One region of the Streptacidiphilus sp. PAMC 29251 genome, then DNA from elsewhere that is predicted to be linked to it. Evidence: riboswitches for the same ligand, from Rfam matches in the RefSeq annotation. Region 1 holds a riboswitch; each other region holds the start of a gene.
The links. A riboswitch is a leader RNA that binds a small molecule or an ion and turns the genes downstream of it on or off. The one in region 1 is predicted to bind cobalamin.
Positions count from the first base shown of each region.

Region 2: linked by a shared signal. The riboswitch ahead of ACXKR8_RS39465 (CbtB domain-containing protein) and the one ahead of ACXKR8_RS35990 (cobalamin biosynthesis protein) in region 1 are both predicted to bind cobalamin.
Region 3: linked by a shared signal. The riboswitch ahead of ACXKR8_RS32275 (ribonucleoside-diphosphate reductase subunit alpha) and the one ahead of ACXKR8_RS35990 (cobalamin biosynthesis protein) in region 1 are both predicted to bind cobalamin.

Region 1 covers NZ_CM135725.2:7,606,487-7,611,082, forward strand. Annotated here, with positions in the region: gene ACXKR8_RS35985 (cobyric acid synthase) at 1-1,028, opposite strand, end outside; gene ACXKR8_RS35990 (cobalamin biosynthesis protein) at 1,025-1,987, opposite strand; cobalamin riboswitch at 2,113-2,242, opposite strand; gene ACXKR8_RS35995 (hypothetical protein) at 2,331-2,555, opposite strand; gene ACXKR8_RS36000 (NAD(P)/FAD-dependent oxidoreductase) at 2,699-4,126, opposite strand; gene ACXKR8_RS36005 (alpha/beta hydrolase family protein) at 4,331-4,596, shown strand, end outside.
Region 2 covers NZ_CM135725.2:8,321,438-8,326,033, forward strand. Annotated here, with positions in the region: gene ACXKR8_RS39445 (DUF4232 domain-containing protein) at 1-238, shown strand, start outside; gene cobF (precorrin-6A synthase (deacetylating)) at 268-1,062, shown strand; gene ACXKR8_RS39455 (cobalt-precorrin-6A reductase) at 1,029-1,805, opposite strand; gene ACXKR8_RS39460 (DUF2470 domain-containing protein) at 1,906-2,667, shown strand; cobalamin riboswitch at 2,693-2,827, shown strand; gene ACXKR8_RS39465 (CbtB domain-containing protein) at 2,868-3,086, shown strand; gene ACXKR8_RS39470 (CbtA family protein) at 3,120-3,992, shown strand; gene ACXKR8_RS39475 (aldo/keto reductase) at 4,009-4,596, opposite strand, start outside.
Region 3 covers NZ_CM135725.2:6,749,004-6,753,599, reverse strand. Annotated here, with positions in the region: gene mctP (monocarboxylate uptake permease MctP) at 1-789, shown strand, start outside; gene ACXKR8_RS32285 (histidine phosphatase family protein) at 919-1,683, shown strand; gene ACXKR8_RS32280 (hypothetical protein) at 1,693-2,481, opposite strand; cobalamin riboswitch at 2,646-2,772, shown strand; gene ACXKR8_RS32275 (ribonucleoside-diphosphate reductase subunit alpha) at 2,863-4,596, shown strand, end outside.

The DNA.
Region 1 (4,596 bases):
AGCACCGGGCGCCCCTCGGCGGCCCGCCGGGCCAGCGCCGCGTCCAGCCCGCGCTCCCGGAGCCAGGCCAGGTCGGCCACGGTGGCCCTGGTCCCCGGCAGGACGACCAGGTCGGCGTCCGCCAGCTCCTCCGGACGGGTCGCCCAGCGCACCAGCACACCGGGTTCCTGCGCCAGCGCGTCGATATCGGTGAAGTTGGACAGCCGCGGCAGCCGCACCACCGACACCCGCAGCACCTCGCCGCCGACCGCGGCCCCGCTCGGGGCCCGGTCCACCAGACCGGCCAGGTCCAGCGAATCCTCGGCGTCCAGCCACAGCCCCTGCAGCATCGGCAGCACCCCCAGCGACGGACGGTGCGTCAGCTGCTCCAGCATGTCCAGACCCGGCTTCAGCAGCCGGACGTCGCCACGGAACTTATTGACGATCCAGCCGGAGAGGTGGCGCTGGTCCTCGGCCGACAGCAGCGCCAGCGTCCCGTACATGGCGGCGAAGACGCCGCCGCGGTCGATGTCGCCGACCACCACCACCGGCAGTGAAGCCGCCACCGCCAGGCCCATGTTGGCGATGTCCCGGTCGCGCAGGTTGATCTCGGCGGGGGAGCCGGCCCCCTCGCAGACCACCACGTCATAGCGTTCGCGCAGGTCGGCCAGGCAGTCCAGGGCGATCCGCAGCAGCGCGGGCTTGCGCTCGCGATAGTCCAGCGCGCCGACCTCGGCCACCGCCTGCCCCAGCACCACCACCTGACTGCGGCCGTCCGCCCCCGGCTTGAGCAGCACCGGGTTCATCGCCGCCGCGGGCTCCACCCCGGCCGCCGCCGCCTGCATGGCCTGCGCCCGGCCGATCTCGGCGCCGTCGGTGGTGACGAAGGAGTTCAGCGACATGTTCTGCGCCTTGAACGGTGCGACGGCGACCCCCTGCCGGGCCAGCCAGCGGCAGATCCCGGCGGTGACCACGCTCTTTCCGGCGTCCGAGGTGGTCCCCGCGACCAGCAGCGACCCCCGCAGCGACCCCCGCAGTGCGCCCTTCATCGCCGTCCCCTTCGCAGTAGCAGGCTCAGCCCGGCCGTGGCGACGACCGCCGACAACCCGACCCGCCGCGACAGTACGCACGCCCGTTCGATGTCCCCCACTGCCACCGGACGCAACTCCGCCCCCAGCACCGCCCGGTGCTGCACCTGGGTGCCATAGCGAAGGGTTCCCCCCAGCCGCACCCCCAGCGCCCCCGCGAAGGCCGCCTCGGCCTGCCCCGCGTTGGGGCTCGGGTGGGCGGGAGCGTCCCGCCGCCACACCCGCCAGGCGTCGCCGCTCCGCCGCCCCCCGGCGGCGGCCGCGGCGACGGTCAGCAGCGCGGTCAGCCGCGCGCCGGGCCAGCCGGCCACGTCGTCCAGCCGGGCCGAGGCCCAGCCGAAGCGCAGATAACGCGGCGAGCGGTGGCCGACCATGGCGTCCAGGGTGTTCACCGCACGGAAGACCAGCAGCCCGGGCACGCCCGCGACCGCGCCCCAGACCAGGGCGTTCACCACCGCGTCCGCCGTGTTCTCGGCCACCGACTCGACCACCGCGCGGGCGACCTCCTGCTCGGTCAGCTCACGCGGATCACGCCCGCAGAGATACGGCAACCGCTCCCGGGCTGCCGCCAGGTCCCCGCCCTCCAGCGAGGCGCCGATGGTGCGGGCCTCGCGCACCAGCGAGGCGCCGCCGAGCACGGTCCAGGTCGCGGCGGCGGTGAGCAGCAGCCGCCCGGTGCCGGAGCGGGCGGCAGTACGGTCGGCCACGGTCGCGGCGGCGGCCACCGTCCCCACGCAGAGCGCGGTGAACAGTGCCCCGGCGTCCCGGCGGTCCCGCCAGAGCAGCCGCTCCGCGGCGCCCGCCGAACGTCCGAATCCAGCCACCGGATGCCCGCGCCGGGGATCGCCGAAGGCGGCGTCGGCGGCGTGGCCGAGAACCAGACCGAGTGCTGTGGCGCCTGCGCCCGCGCTTGCGCGCACGGCGGTCAGCGGGGTGGCTGCGCAGGGAAGGGGACGGCACCGGGAGGTGGTGGCGGCAGGGCAGCGCGCATGGCGTGGATGTCCTCACTCAGGGTCCGCGCCCTGGATCGACGAACCGGGGGCGAGAGTCTCCTGGCTCCCGGATCGACGCGTCCCCGGCGCTCTGATTCCTCAGAACGCCGGGGACGCTCCCCGGTGACAGTGGCGGGACCGCGCCGGACTAGGAGGGTGCTCCCTCCGTCACCGGACTTCCTCTCGATGCCTCCGAACAGCTTTGCGCTCGATCCCACCACGCCGCCGGACCGACCGTCAACACAGCTCAGGGCAGCCGGGCCGGACCTGCTCAGGCTGCGGAGTCGTTGCTCTGCGGCAGCGCGGGCGGGGAGGCGGCGGCAGGGAGCTGCAGCGGAGCGCGGACGACCCGCAGCAGTTCCACCGACTTCTCGTGTCGCACCACCCGGTCGGCCGGGCTGGTGGGCGGGCGCAGGACATGGTCCTCGAACCAGGACATGCCGAGCAGGACGGCGAGGCCGAGTGGAGCGGTGATCAGGCACAGAAGGACAGGCATGGGCACCCCAAGGTGTCGAGTGCTGCGGTCTTCCGAATACCGGCTTCCCCCCGGCTTCCAGCGTCCGCCAAAGCTGCCTGATCCGCATCTCGGAGCGTCCCGGGCCGACTCCGCAGAGTCAGTGCCGCCCCGCAGCACCCGCCTCAGTGCCGCCCGGAGATCACATCCGCGACCTTGGCGATCGGCGAGGCGCCGGCCCGCCCGCCCCGCTCCTGCCGGTCCGCCGCGTAGTAGGCGGCGTACATGCCGTGGACGCCGATCCAGCGCAGCGGCTCGGGCTCCCAGGCCCGGACCCGGTGCCCGACCCAGGGCAGCCCGGTCAGTTCGGTGTCACCGCCGCTGCCCAGCTCCCGCAGCACCAGGTCGCGCAGGGTCCGCGCGGCCAGGTTGGTGGTGGTGACGCCGCTGCCGACATAGCCGCCGGCCAGGCCGAGCCCGGTGGTCCGGTCCAGGTCCACGGTCGAACACCAGTCCCTGGGCACCCCGAGCACCCCGGACCAGGCGTGGTCGATCCGCACGTCACCAGCCAGGGACCCCGCCGCCGGGAAGAAGTCCATGACGATCTGCCGCAGCTGGTCGACGGTCTGCTGCGGCGTCGTCCCGTCGTTGTCGGTCCGCGACCCGAAGCGGTACGGGACGCCGCGCCCGCCCAGCGCGATCCGGTCGTCCGCGGTCCGCTGCGCGTACATGTAGGCATGCGCCATGTCGCCCAGGGTTTCCCGCCCGTCCCAGCCCACCGCCTCCCAGAACGCGGGCGGCAGCGGCTCGGTGACCACCATCGAGGAGTTCATCGGCAGCCAGGACCGCTTCTCGCCGCGCAGCGCCGCGGTGAAGCCCTCGGTGGCCCGCAGCACGAACCGGGCCGACACGGTGCCCCGCGCGGTCACCGCCTTGGCCGGCGCCCCCGAGCCGCCCGGCACGATCTCGGTGACCGTGGTGCCCTCGTGGACGGTGACCCCCATCGCCTCGACCACCCGGGCCAGCCCGCGGACCAGCTTGGCCGGCTGGATCCTGGCCCCGTGCGGGGTCCAGCTGCCGCCGAGGGTCCCCGCCACCGTGATCCGCTCGGCCGCCTCGGCCGGGCTCAGCAGCAGCTGGTCGGTCTCGCCGAAGGAGTGCTCGTTCTCGACGTAGGCCTTGAGCCGCTCCAGCTGGGCCGGGGTCCTGGCGACCTCCATCACTCCGCCCTTGACGATGTCCGCGTCGATGCCCTCGGCCGCGCAGACCGCGATCACCTCGTCCACCGAGCCGTTCATCGCCTGCTGCATCGCGATCGCGCCCGGCTTCCCGTAGCTGCGGGCGAAGGCCCCGCGCCCGGCGAAGCCGTTGTAGAGCCAGCCGCCGTTGCGGCCGGACGCGCCGTAGCCGCAGAAGCGCTGCTCCAGGACGGTGACCCGGAGCCCGGGGTCGGCCTGCTTCAGGTAGTACGCGGTCCACAGACCGGTGTAGCCGCCGCCGACGATGCAGACGTCGGCCTCGGCCGAGCCGTCCAGAGCGGGGCGTGGGGTGGGGAGTCCGATGGCCGAGTACCAGAACGAGACACTGCCGTTGGCGGTGGCGGTCGTGCCCACGGGGACCTGCTTCCGAGCCGGGAATGGTGCCCGGCACGCTACCCACGCCCCGGACCAGCGGCAATGCCCACTGTGTCAGGTGCGGCCGGCCGAGTCGTACACCCCGTCCGGATGGCCGCGCACCACTGGCGCACCGGCCCCGGCGGCATTGGGATGGGGTGGAGCGGGCAGTGGCCTGGTGTGGGAGCAACCGTGGGGAGCGACATGGGCTGGGGAAGAAGCGCGACCGCCGCCGCCGTGGGGGCCGGCGCCCTCGCCGTGGGGACCGGCGCGGCGGCCCTGGTCGCCGGACGGGTGGTCTCCGACTACTCGGTGCGCCCCGGCGGCGCCGCGCCCGCCGCGGCGGGCGGCCTGCGGGTGCACGCGGTCGCCGCGGACCGGGTCGAGCTGACCCGCTCCCGGGAGACCCAGAACCCCGGCCGCTACGGCCTGGAGTGGGCCGGCGGGCACGCCGTCGTCGGCGAGGTGCT
Region 2 (4,596 bases), 710 kb from region 1:
CTCCAGCTTCCTGGGCACCGCCAAGGAGGCGTTTGTCACGCTCGCCCCCGGCGGGTTCGCCTCGGCGCTGATCGGCGGGGTGGACATCCCCAGCGGCAATGCCACCAGCTGCCCCAACTACCCCGCGCTGCTGGTCACTCCGCCCGGCACCAGGGCGTCCAGCAAGGTCGCCCTGCAGATGCCGGGCTGCCCGACCCTGGTGGTCTACCCGATCGTCGCCGGGATCCCGACGATGTAGGTGATCTCCCATGCGGCAGACTCGCGGGCATGAAGAAACTCCTTGTCATCGGCATCGGGGCGGGCGATCCCGACTACCTCACGCTCCAGGCGGTCAAGGCCATCGGCCGGGCGGACGTCTTCCTGGTCCTGGACAAGGGCGAGGAGAAGAGCGATCTGGTGCGGCTGCGCCAGGACATGCTCGCGCAGTACGCCCGCCCCGGGCACCGGGTGGTCCAGGCCGGCGACCCGGACCGGGACCGCGCCGCGGCCCCGGCCGCCTACGCCGCCGCGGTCCGGGACTGGCGGGCCCGCCGGGCCGACCTCTACCAGGCGTTCGTCCGCGACGAGGTGCCCGCCGACGGCACCGGCGCGCTGCTGGTCTGGGGCGATCCCTCGCTCTACGACAGCACCATCGCCGCGGTGGACGAGGTCCTCGCCCGCGGCGAGGTCGCCTTTGAGGCTGGGGCCGCCTTTGAGTACGCCGTCGTCCCCGGGATCAGCTGCGTCTCCGCCCTCGCGGCCGGCCATCGGATCCCGCTGAACCGGGTCGGGCAACCGGTGACGGTCACCACCGGCCGCCGGCTCGCCGCGATGGCCCCCGCCGACATCCCGGACGACGTCGCGGTGATGCTGGACGCGCACGACGCCTACGCCGGGCTCGCCGAGCCGGAGGCGTTCACCATCTACTGGGGCGCCTACATCGGCACCCCGGACGAACTGCTGCTCTCCGGGCCCGTCGCCGAGATCGCGCCGACCATCCAGCGGGTACGCGCCGAGGCCCGCGCCCGCAAGGGCTGGATCATGGACACCTACCTGCTCAGACGAGCCCGCGAAGCCAGCTGACCACGAAGCCAGTTGACCGCGGCGGCCACGTCCGTGACCGTCTCCACCCCGGGCTCCGCCGCCGGACGCCGCACCACGACCACCGGCAGCCCGGCCTCCCTCGCGGCGATCAGCTTGGCGGCCGTGGCCGCGCCGCCGCTGTCCTTGGTGACCAGGACGTCGATCCGGTGCTCGCGCAGCAGCGCCCGTTCGCCATCCAGGCTGAACGGGCCGCGGTCGAGCAGCAGTTGGCTCCGGGCCGGCAGCGGCGTCCGCGGCGGATCGACCGATCGGACCAGGAAGAACAGCTCGGACAGCCCGGCGAAGGCGGCGAGGCCCAGCCGACCCGTCGTCAGAAAGACCCGCGACCCAAGACCCGGCAGCAGCTCGGCGGCCTGCTCCAGCGACCCGGCCTCGTGCCAGCGGTCGCCGTCGACCGCGGTCCAGCCGGGCCGGCGCAGCGCCAGCAGCGGCACCCCGACCGCCGCCGCGGCCTGCGCCGCGTTGGCGCTGATCCGCGCCGCGAACGGGTGGGTGGCGTCGACCACGGCCGCGATCCGCTGCTCCCGCAGCCACGCCGCCAGCCCCTCGGCCCCGTTGAACCCGCCGACCCGCAGCTCCCCGGCGGCGGGCGGCAGCGGCTCGGCCACCCGCCCGGCCAACGCGGTGGTCACCGTCAGCCCCGGCTCCCGCCCCAGCTCGCCGACCAGCCGCCGCGCCTCCCCGGTCCCGCCCAGCACCAGCACCGCGGTGAGCGCAGACATGGATGAACCTCCCTTGTCGCTGACCACACCGTAGGGGTACTTGGCCTGGAAGCGAAGAATCTATAAGGTAAGGCTTGCCTAACTAGATGGATCCGGACGGATGGAGAGCCGCGTGGACCTCGCCGAGAGCCGAGCAGCAGAGTCAGCGGAATCGCGTGCGCATGAGCCCTCGGAGGCCGAGGTGGTGCGCAGCGTGCTGCAGCGGGCGACCTCGCTCACCGCCGTCGCCAACGGCAGCCGGCATGAACTCCTCGGCCCCGACCTGGTCGTGGTGGAGCGGGGCGAACTGCGGCTGCGGGTACCGGCCGACAGCAGGCTGGCCCGGGAGGCCGCGATGGTGGCCGGGGAGGGCAGCGGGCTGCCGCTGGTGCTGGAGTGGACCGATGTCGCCCCGCTGGCGGTCAGGGACCGGGTGCGGACCAGGGTGCGGCTGGCCGGCCTGCTTGCCTCCCGCCATGGCGGGAACGCCCGCCGTGCGCAGCAGTCGGACGGCACGGTGTCGCTGCTGCTGGACGTGCGCCAGGTGGCCCTCGCCACCGCCGGGACGAGCACCCTGGTCGACCCGGCGGAGCTGCTGCGGGTGGAGCCCGATCCGCTGGCGACGGTCGAGTCGGCGCTGCTGATCCACCTCGCCGAGGACCACCAGGACCATGTCGCCGCGCTGCTCGGCCTGATCGATCCTCAACTGCTGCGCGCGGTGGTCAGCGTGAGTCCGCTCACACTCGACCGCTACGGAATCGTGCTGCGGCTGACCCGCCGGCACTCCCATCAGGACGTCAGGCTCTCGTTCGGCGAGCCATTGCCGGACGCGGAGCAGGTGGGGCACCGGCTGCATGCGCTGCTCGCGGGTCGTCCGGCGTGATTGACGCGCTGCGTACAGGTCCGTAATCTCAACCCTGAGTGATGGCATGAGGAAGCTGGTGGAAATCCAGCACGGTCGCGCCACTGTGAGCGGGACACCGGACGTATCCAGATGAACGGTGCCTGCAAGTCAGACAGTCATCCATCACTCCGCTCCATTCGCTGAGGGACGCACGATCCCACTCAAGGAGGCTCCGACTCATGAGCAGTCTGACCGCACCCCCCGTCGCGATACCGACACCTGTCGTCCTCCCGGTGTCCAAGGCAGTCCTCTGGCTGTTCGGCACCGCGCTGATCGCGCTGGCCGTGTACTACTTCATCGGCGTTGACCAGGGCGCCTACTCCGTGTTCGGCAACGACATGCACATCCACGAGTTCGTGCACGACTCCCGCCACTTCCTCGGCTTCCCCTGCCACTGACGCGCCGCCGAGTAGAAGCACGGACAACTGGACATGGAGAAGAGACTCATCCTGCGCGGCATCATCGCCGGCGCAGTCGCCGGGCTGCTTGCGTTCGTGTTCGCACGGATCCTCGCCGAGCCCGTCATCAACACCGCGATCAATTACGAGAGCGCCCGCGACGCGGCCCAGGACGCCCTGGACAAGGCGGCCGGGGTCACCGTCCCTGACGCCGGGCCCGACATCTTCAGCCGCACCATCCAGGCCAATATCGGCATCGGTGTCGGCATGGTGTTCTTCGGCATCGCCATGGGCGCGCTGTTCGCTGTCGCCTATGCGGTCTGCCTGGGCCGGGTCGGCAATCTGAAGCCCCGCAACCTGGCGCTGCTGGTGGCGGCCGGCGGCTTCCTCGGCATGTACTTCGTGCCGTTCATCAAGTACCCGGCCAACCCGCCGTCGATCGGCCACCCCGACACCATCCACGTCCGGGGCAACCTCTATCTGGCGATGGTGCTCTGCTCGGTGCTGTTCCTGATCGGCGCGGTGGTGCTGGGCAAGCGGCTGCAGCCGCGCTTCGGCAACTGGAACGCCACCCTGCTGGCGCTGGCCGCCTACGCGGTCGCCATCGGCGTGGTGATGGCCCTGCTGCCGCAGCTGGGTGAACTGTCGGCCAACGTCAAGGAGTTCGGCCACCATGCGACCGAGACGCCGCTGCCGCTGACCGACAGCAAGGGCGCCATTGTGTTCCCCGGCTTCCCGGCGGACACGCTGTTCTCGTTCCGGTTCTACTCGGTCGCCGCGCAGTTGCTGCTGTGGGCCGTGATCGCCCTGGTCTTCGGCCCGATGGCGGAGCGGCTGCTCAGCCCGCGCCGCGAGCCGGCCGAGGCGCCGAACGCCCCGGCCCAGCCGGAGCCGGTCTCGCTCTGACGGACAATTGGGCGCGTCAGCCCAGCAGCCCCTCCGTCCGCAGGTCGTCCCACAGTTCGGCCGGGACGGGGCGGGCGATCATCGCCGCCGCGTCGGCGGCCTCCGCCGCCGAGCGGGCGCCGACCAGGACGCTGCGGACGGCGGGGTGGTCCAGCGGAAAGCGCAGCGCGGCGGCCCGCAGCGGCACGCCGTGGCGTTCGCAGACCGCCTTGATCCGCAGCGCGCGTCCCAGCAGCTCGGCCGAGGCGGGGGAGTAGTCGAAGGTGGCGCCGGGGCGCGGGTCGGCCAGCAGACCCGAGTTGAAGGCGCCGCCGACCACCACCCCGGTGCCGCGCCGCTGGGCCTCCGGCAGCAGCTCGGTCAGGCCGTCCTGGTCCAGCAGGGTGTAACGGCCGGCCAGTAGCACCACGTCCACGTCGGTCTCCCGGACGAAGCGGGTGAGCAGCGCGGACTGGTTCATCCCGGCCCCGATCGCCCGCAGCACGCCCTCGCCGCGCAGTTTCTCCAGCGCCGGGTACGCCTCGGCGAGGGCCTGCCGGCCGTGGTGGTCCGGGTCGTGGATGTAGGCGATGTCGATCCGGTCCAGCCCCAGCCGCAGCAGGCT
Region 3 (4,596 bases), 860 kb from region 1:
ACCGGGGTGCTGGCCGCCAAGGACCGCAACACGATCCGCCGCAACCTGGCGATCCTGCCGGCCTACTCGCTGATGCTCGGGCTGCTCTCGCTGCTGGGCTTCATGGCGCTGGCGGCCGGCGTCGGCAAGGGCGTCAAGGGCTACAACGCCCAGCTCGCCGTGCCGCAGCTGTTCCAGCAGATGTTCCCGTCCTGGTTCGCCGGGGTGGCCTTCGCGGCGATCGGGATCGGCGCGCTGGTGCCGGCCGCGATCATGTCCATCGCGGCGGCCAACCTGTTCACCCGGAACATCTACCGGGAGTTCTTCCGCCCGGCCGCGACCCCGGCGCAGGAGACCAGGGTCGCCAAGATCGTGTCGCTGCTGGTGAAGCTGGGCGCGCTGGGCTTCGTGCTGGGCATCGACAAGCAGTTCTCGATCAATCTGCAGCTGCTCGGCGGGATCTGGATCCTGCAGACCTTCCCGGCCATCGTCAGCGGGCTGTTCTCGCGCTGGTTCCACCACTGGGCCCTGCTGGCCGGCTGGGCCGCCGGGATGGCCTACGGCACCTACGAGGCCTACGGCATCGCCGCACCCGGCAAACCCGGCTCCCACTTCGGCGGCAGCGCCGCCAACATCCCCGGCATCGGCCAGATCGGCTACATCGGCGTCACCGCCTTCGTCCTCAACCTCGCCGTCGCCGCCGTGCTCACCCTGGCCCTGCGCGCCGCCAAGGTGTCCGCCCTCCCCGACGAGACCACCCCCACCGACTACCTCACCGCCACCGCGCCCCTCCCGGCCCTCACGCCGTAGGGGGCTCGCGCCCCTCGCTCCCTGACGCACCACCTTTGCGCCCCCCTGACGGGCCGCCGCTCCCGCACACTGGAAGCGGCGGCCCGTACGCACCTCCGCGCCGGGCCGGACGACCCGCAGGGGGAACCCGTGGAGCTCACCGACCATCACCAGCGCAGCCAGCCCGCACCCGTCCCACCGCCGCCGCACACCGCCCTCCCACGCCCGCTCTCGCTGACCGTCACCCGGCACGGCCAGAGCACCGCCAACGCCGCCTTCGCCGCCGCCGAGGCGGCCGGCGCGCTGGACACGGGCATCACCTGCCGCGACGCGGACCTCAGCCTGACCACCCTGGGCCGGGACCAGGCCACCGCGCTGGGCCGCAGGCTGGCCGCCCGTACCGACGGGCCGCTGCCGCAGAGCCTCTGGGTCTCCCCCTACCTGCGGGCCCAGGAGACCGCCGAGCTGGTGGTCGCCGAGATCGACCGGGCCGGGCTGCCGCTGCCCTCGGTCCGCACCGACGAGCGGCTGCGGGACCGCGAGCTGGGCGTCCTGGAGATGGTCACCAAGGCCGCGATCGAGCTGTACCACCCGGCCGAGGCGGCCCGCCGCCGGCTGCTCGGCGAGCTGCGCTGGCGCCCGCCCGGCGGCGAGTCGCTGGCGGACGTCGCCCTGCGCTGCCGCAGCCTGCTCCGCGACCTCTACGAGGTCGAGGAGTCCCGCCGGGTGCTGCTGGTGGCCCACGACGCGGTGGTGCTGATGCTCCGCCACATCCTGGACGACCTGGACGAGGCGGCGATCCTCGCCGTGGACCGCGCGGGCGCGGTCGGCAACGCCTCGATCACCCGCTGGTCCCGCACCCCGTCCGGGCAGCTCGCCCTGGACTGCTACAACACCACCACCCACCTGGACTAGCCGTTGCGGCTAGTCACTGCTGCGGCGGCGCGAGAGCCGGACCAGGCCCGCGCCGCCGACCAGGGAGAGCAGCGCGGTGCCGGCGGCCGCCACGGTGGCCGCCGGGGCCCCGGTCTCCGCCAGCTGCGGCCGCTGCGGCCCGGTGCTCGGGCGGGGGTGCGGACGGGGCTGCGGACGGGGCCGGTGGGCCACCCGGAACAGGTGCGGGTCGGAGACCCCCACCGGCAGCGGCACGGTCTGCCCCTCCAGCAGCACCGGCTCGTAGCCGATCGCCAGGGTCAGCCACTGCCCGGTCGGCGCGCCGGTGGCGAACCGCATCCGCAGCGGCACCGTGGTCCGCGCCCCGGCCGGCAGGGTCAGCCCCTTGGCCGGTCCGGCCAGCCCCATCAGCACCCCGTTCTCGGCGACCATGGCCGACCCGTGCCAGCCGGCCTTGCCGCCCCTCCCCGCCTTCGCCTTCCACTGCAGCCGGACGTCGCCCTGGCGCAGCGGCCTGTTCCGGGCCCCGAACACCAGCACCGGGCGGACCGCCGCGCAGCGGGCCCCGGTGCTGTTCCCCGCCTTGAGCCCGAACCGGGACCAGGACCCGCCGACGTAGTAGACCTTGTGCAGCTTGTCGAACCTCAGCGCCAATGGCGGCTTCCGGAGGTTGGTGGCGTTCTTCCCGCAGATCTTCACCTGTGGCGCCGCGGCGGCGGAGACCGCCTCCGCCGTCCCGGCCGTGCCCAGCACCAGCAGCAGCCCCGCCGCCGCCCCGGCCCCGATCCCCCGCCGCACAGCCGTTCCCAGCACCGTCATCCGGTCCCGCCTCGCTCCCGCTCGCGCCGGGGAGCCTGACGCCCCCGCGACTACCCCCCGAATCTGACACACCGCCAGATGTCCCGCCTTCCGGCAGCGCTGGAGGGGTGACTCCGCGCACTCGCGACACTACATGTAGGGGTGCTTTCCAGAAGCACCCCTACATGTATGCTCGTTCTCGCTGTCCATGCAGGGGAACCCGGTGCGATTCCGGGACTGCCCCGCAGCGGTGAGCGGGTTGCTTCGTATGCGCCCGCGAGTCCGAGTACCTGCGGACAGCTCTCCCCGGCATGCCCCGGGGGGCGACGCACGTCCGGGCCTCGCGGGTGGGCCGGGGACGCGTTCCGTGCTGCGCTCCGCGCAGCGACGTCACGCTTCCTCATGCCTCCGGCAGCGGCCCGCAGCCGACCGGCCGCCAACGAGGAGCGCACAGTGACGATCACCGAGACCGCAGCAGCGACGACGACAGTCGCGCACCAGGGCGAGGGCCCGTTGGCGCCGGACAGCCCCGTCGTCCCCGACTCCCCCGGCACCGCGCTGCTGCGCACCCTCACCGAGCGCTCCCCCGACCTCACTGAGGTGGACCCCGGCCGGGTCGCCGCCGCCGCCCTGCGCGGCCGCAGCTCCATCGCCGACTACTCCGAGCTGCGCGGCCTGGCCATCGAGGCCTCCGCCGCGCTGATCGCCGAGGACCCGCAGTACTCCCGGCTGGCCGCCCGGCTGCTGGCCGAGGAGATCCGCGAGGAGGCATCGGGACAGGGCGCCACCTGCTTCGCCGCCTCCATCGCGGTCGGCCACCGCGAGGGCCTGATCGGCGACACCACCGCCGCCTTCGTGGCCGCCCACGCCGAGGCGCTGGACGCGGTGGTCGACTTCACCGCCGACGACCGCTTCGAGTACTTCGGCCTGCGCACGGTCTACTCCCGCTACCTGCTGCGCCACCCGATCACCCGTCAGGTGATCGAGACCCCGCAGCACTTCCTGCTCCGCGTCGCCTGCGGCCTCCAGGTCGGGGACGGTACGGAGTCCGTCGCCGAGGTGGCCGAGCTGTACCGGCTGATGAGCCGTCTCGAGTACCTGCCCTCCTCCCCCACCCTGTTCAACTCCGGCACCCGGCACCCGCAGATGTCCTCCTGCTACCTGCTGGACTCCCCGCTGGACGAGCTGGACTCGATCTACGAGCGCTACGCCCAGATCGCCCGGCTCAGCAAGCACGCCGGCGGCATCGGCCTCTCCTACAGCCGGATCCGCTCCCGGGGCAGCCTGATCCGCGGCACCAACGGCCAGTCCAACGGCATCGTGCCGTTCCTGCGCACCCTCGACTCCTCGGTCGCCGCGGTGAACCAGGGCGGCCGCCGCAAGGGCGCGGCCTGCGTCTACCTGGAGACCTGGCACGCGGACGTCGAGGAGTTCCTGGAACTGCGCGACAGCACCGGCGAGGAGGCCCGCCGCACCCACAACCTGAACCTGGCGCACTGGGTCCCGGACGAGTTCATGCGCCGGGTGGACGCCGACACCGAGTGGTCGCTGTTCTCCCCGGGCGACGTCCCCGAGCTGGTGGACCTGTGGGGCGCCGAGTTCGACGCCGCCTACGCCAAGGCCGAGGCGGCCGGGCTGGCCATCCGCACCCTCCCGGCCCGGGCCCTCTACGCCCGGATGATGCGCACCCTGGCGCAGACCGGCAACGGCTGGATGACCTTCAAGGACGCCTCCAACCGCGCCGCCAACCAGACCGCGCTGCCGGGCCGCACGGTCCACTCCTCCAACCTCTGCACCGAGATCCTGGAGGTGACCAACGACGGCGAGACCGCGGTCTGCAACCTCGGCTCGGTCAACCTGGGCGCCCATGTGCTGCCGTCCGGCGAGATGGACTGGGAGCGGATCGACTCCACCGTCCGCACCGCGGTGACCTTCCTGGACCGGGTGGTGGACATCAACTTCTACCCGACCCCCGAGGCCGGGGTGTCCAACGCCCGCTGGCGTCCGGTCGGCCTGGGCGTGATGGGCCTGCAGGACGTCTTCTTCAAGCTCCGGCTCGACTTCGACTCCGCCGAGGCCAGGGCGCTGTCCACGCAGATCTCCGAGCGGATCATGCTCGCCGCCTACGAGACCAGC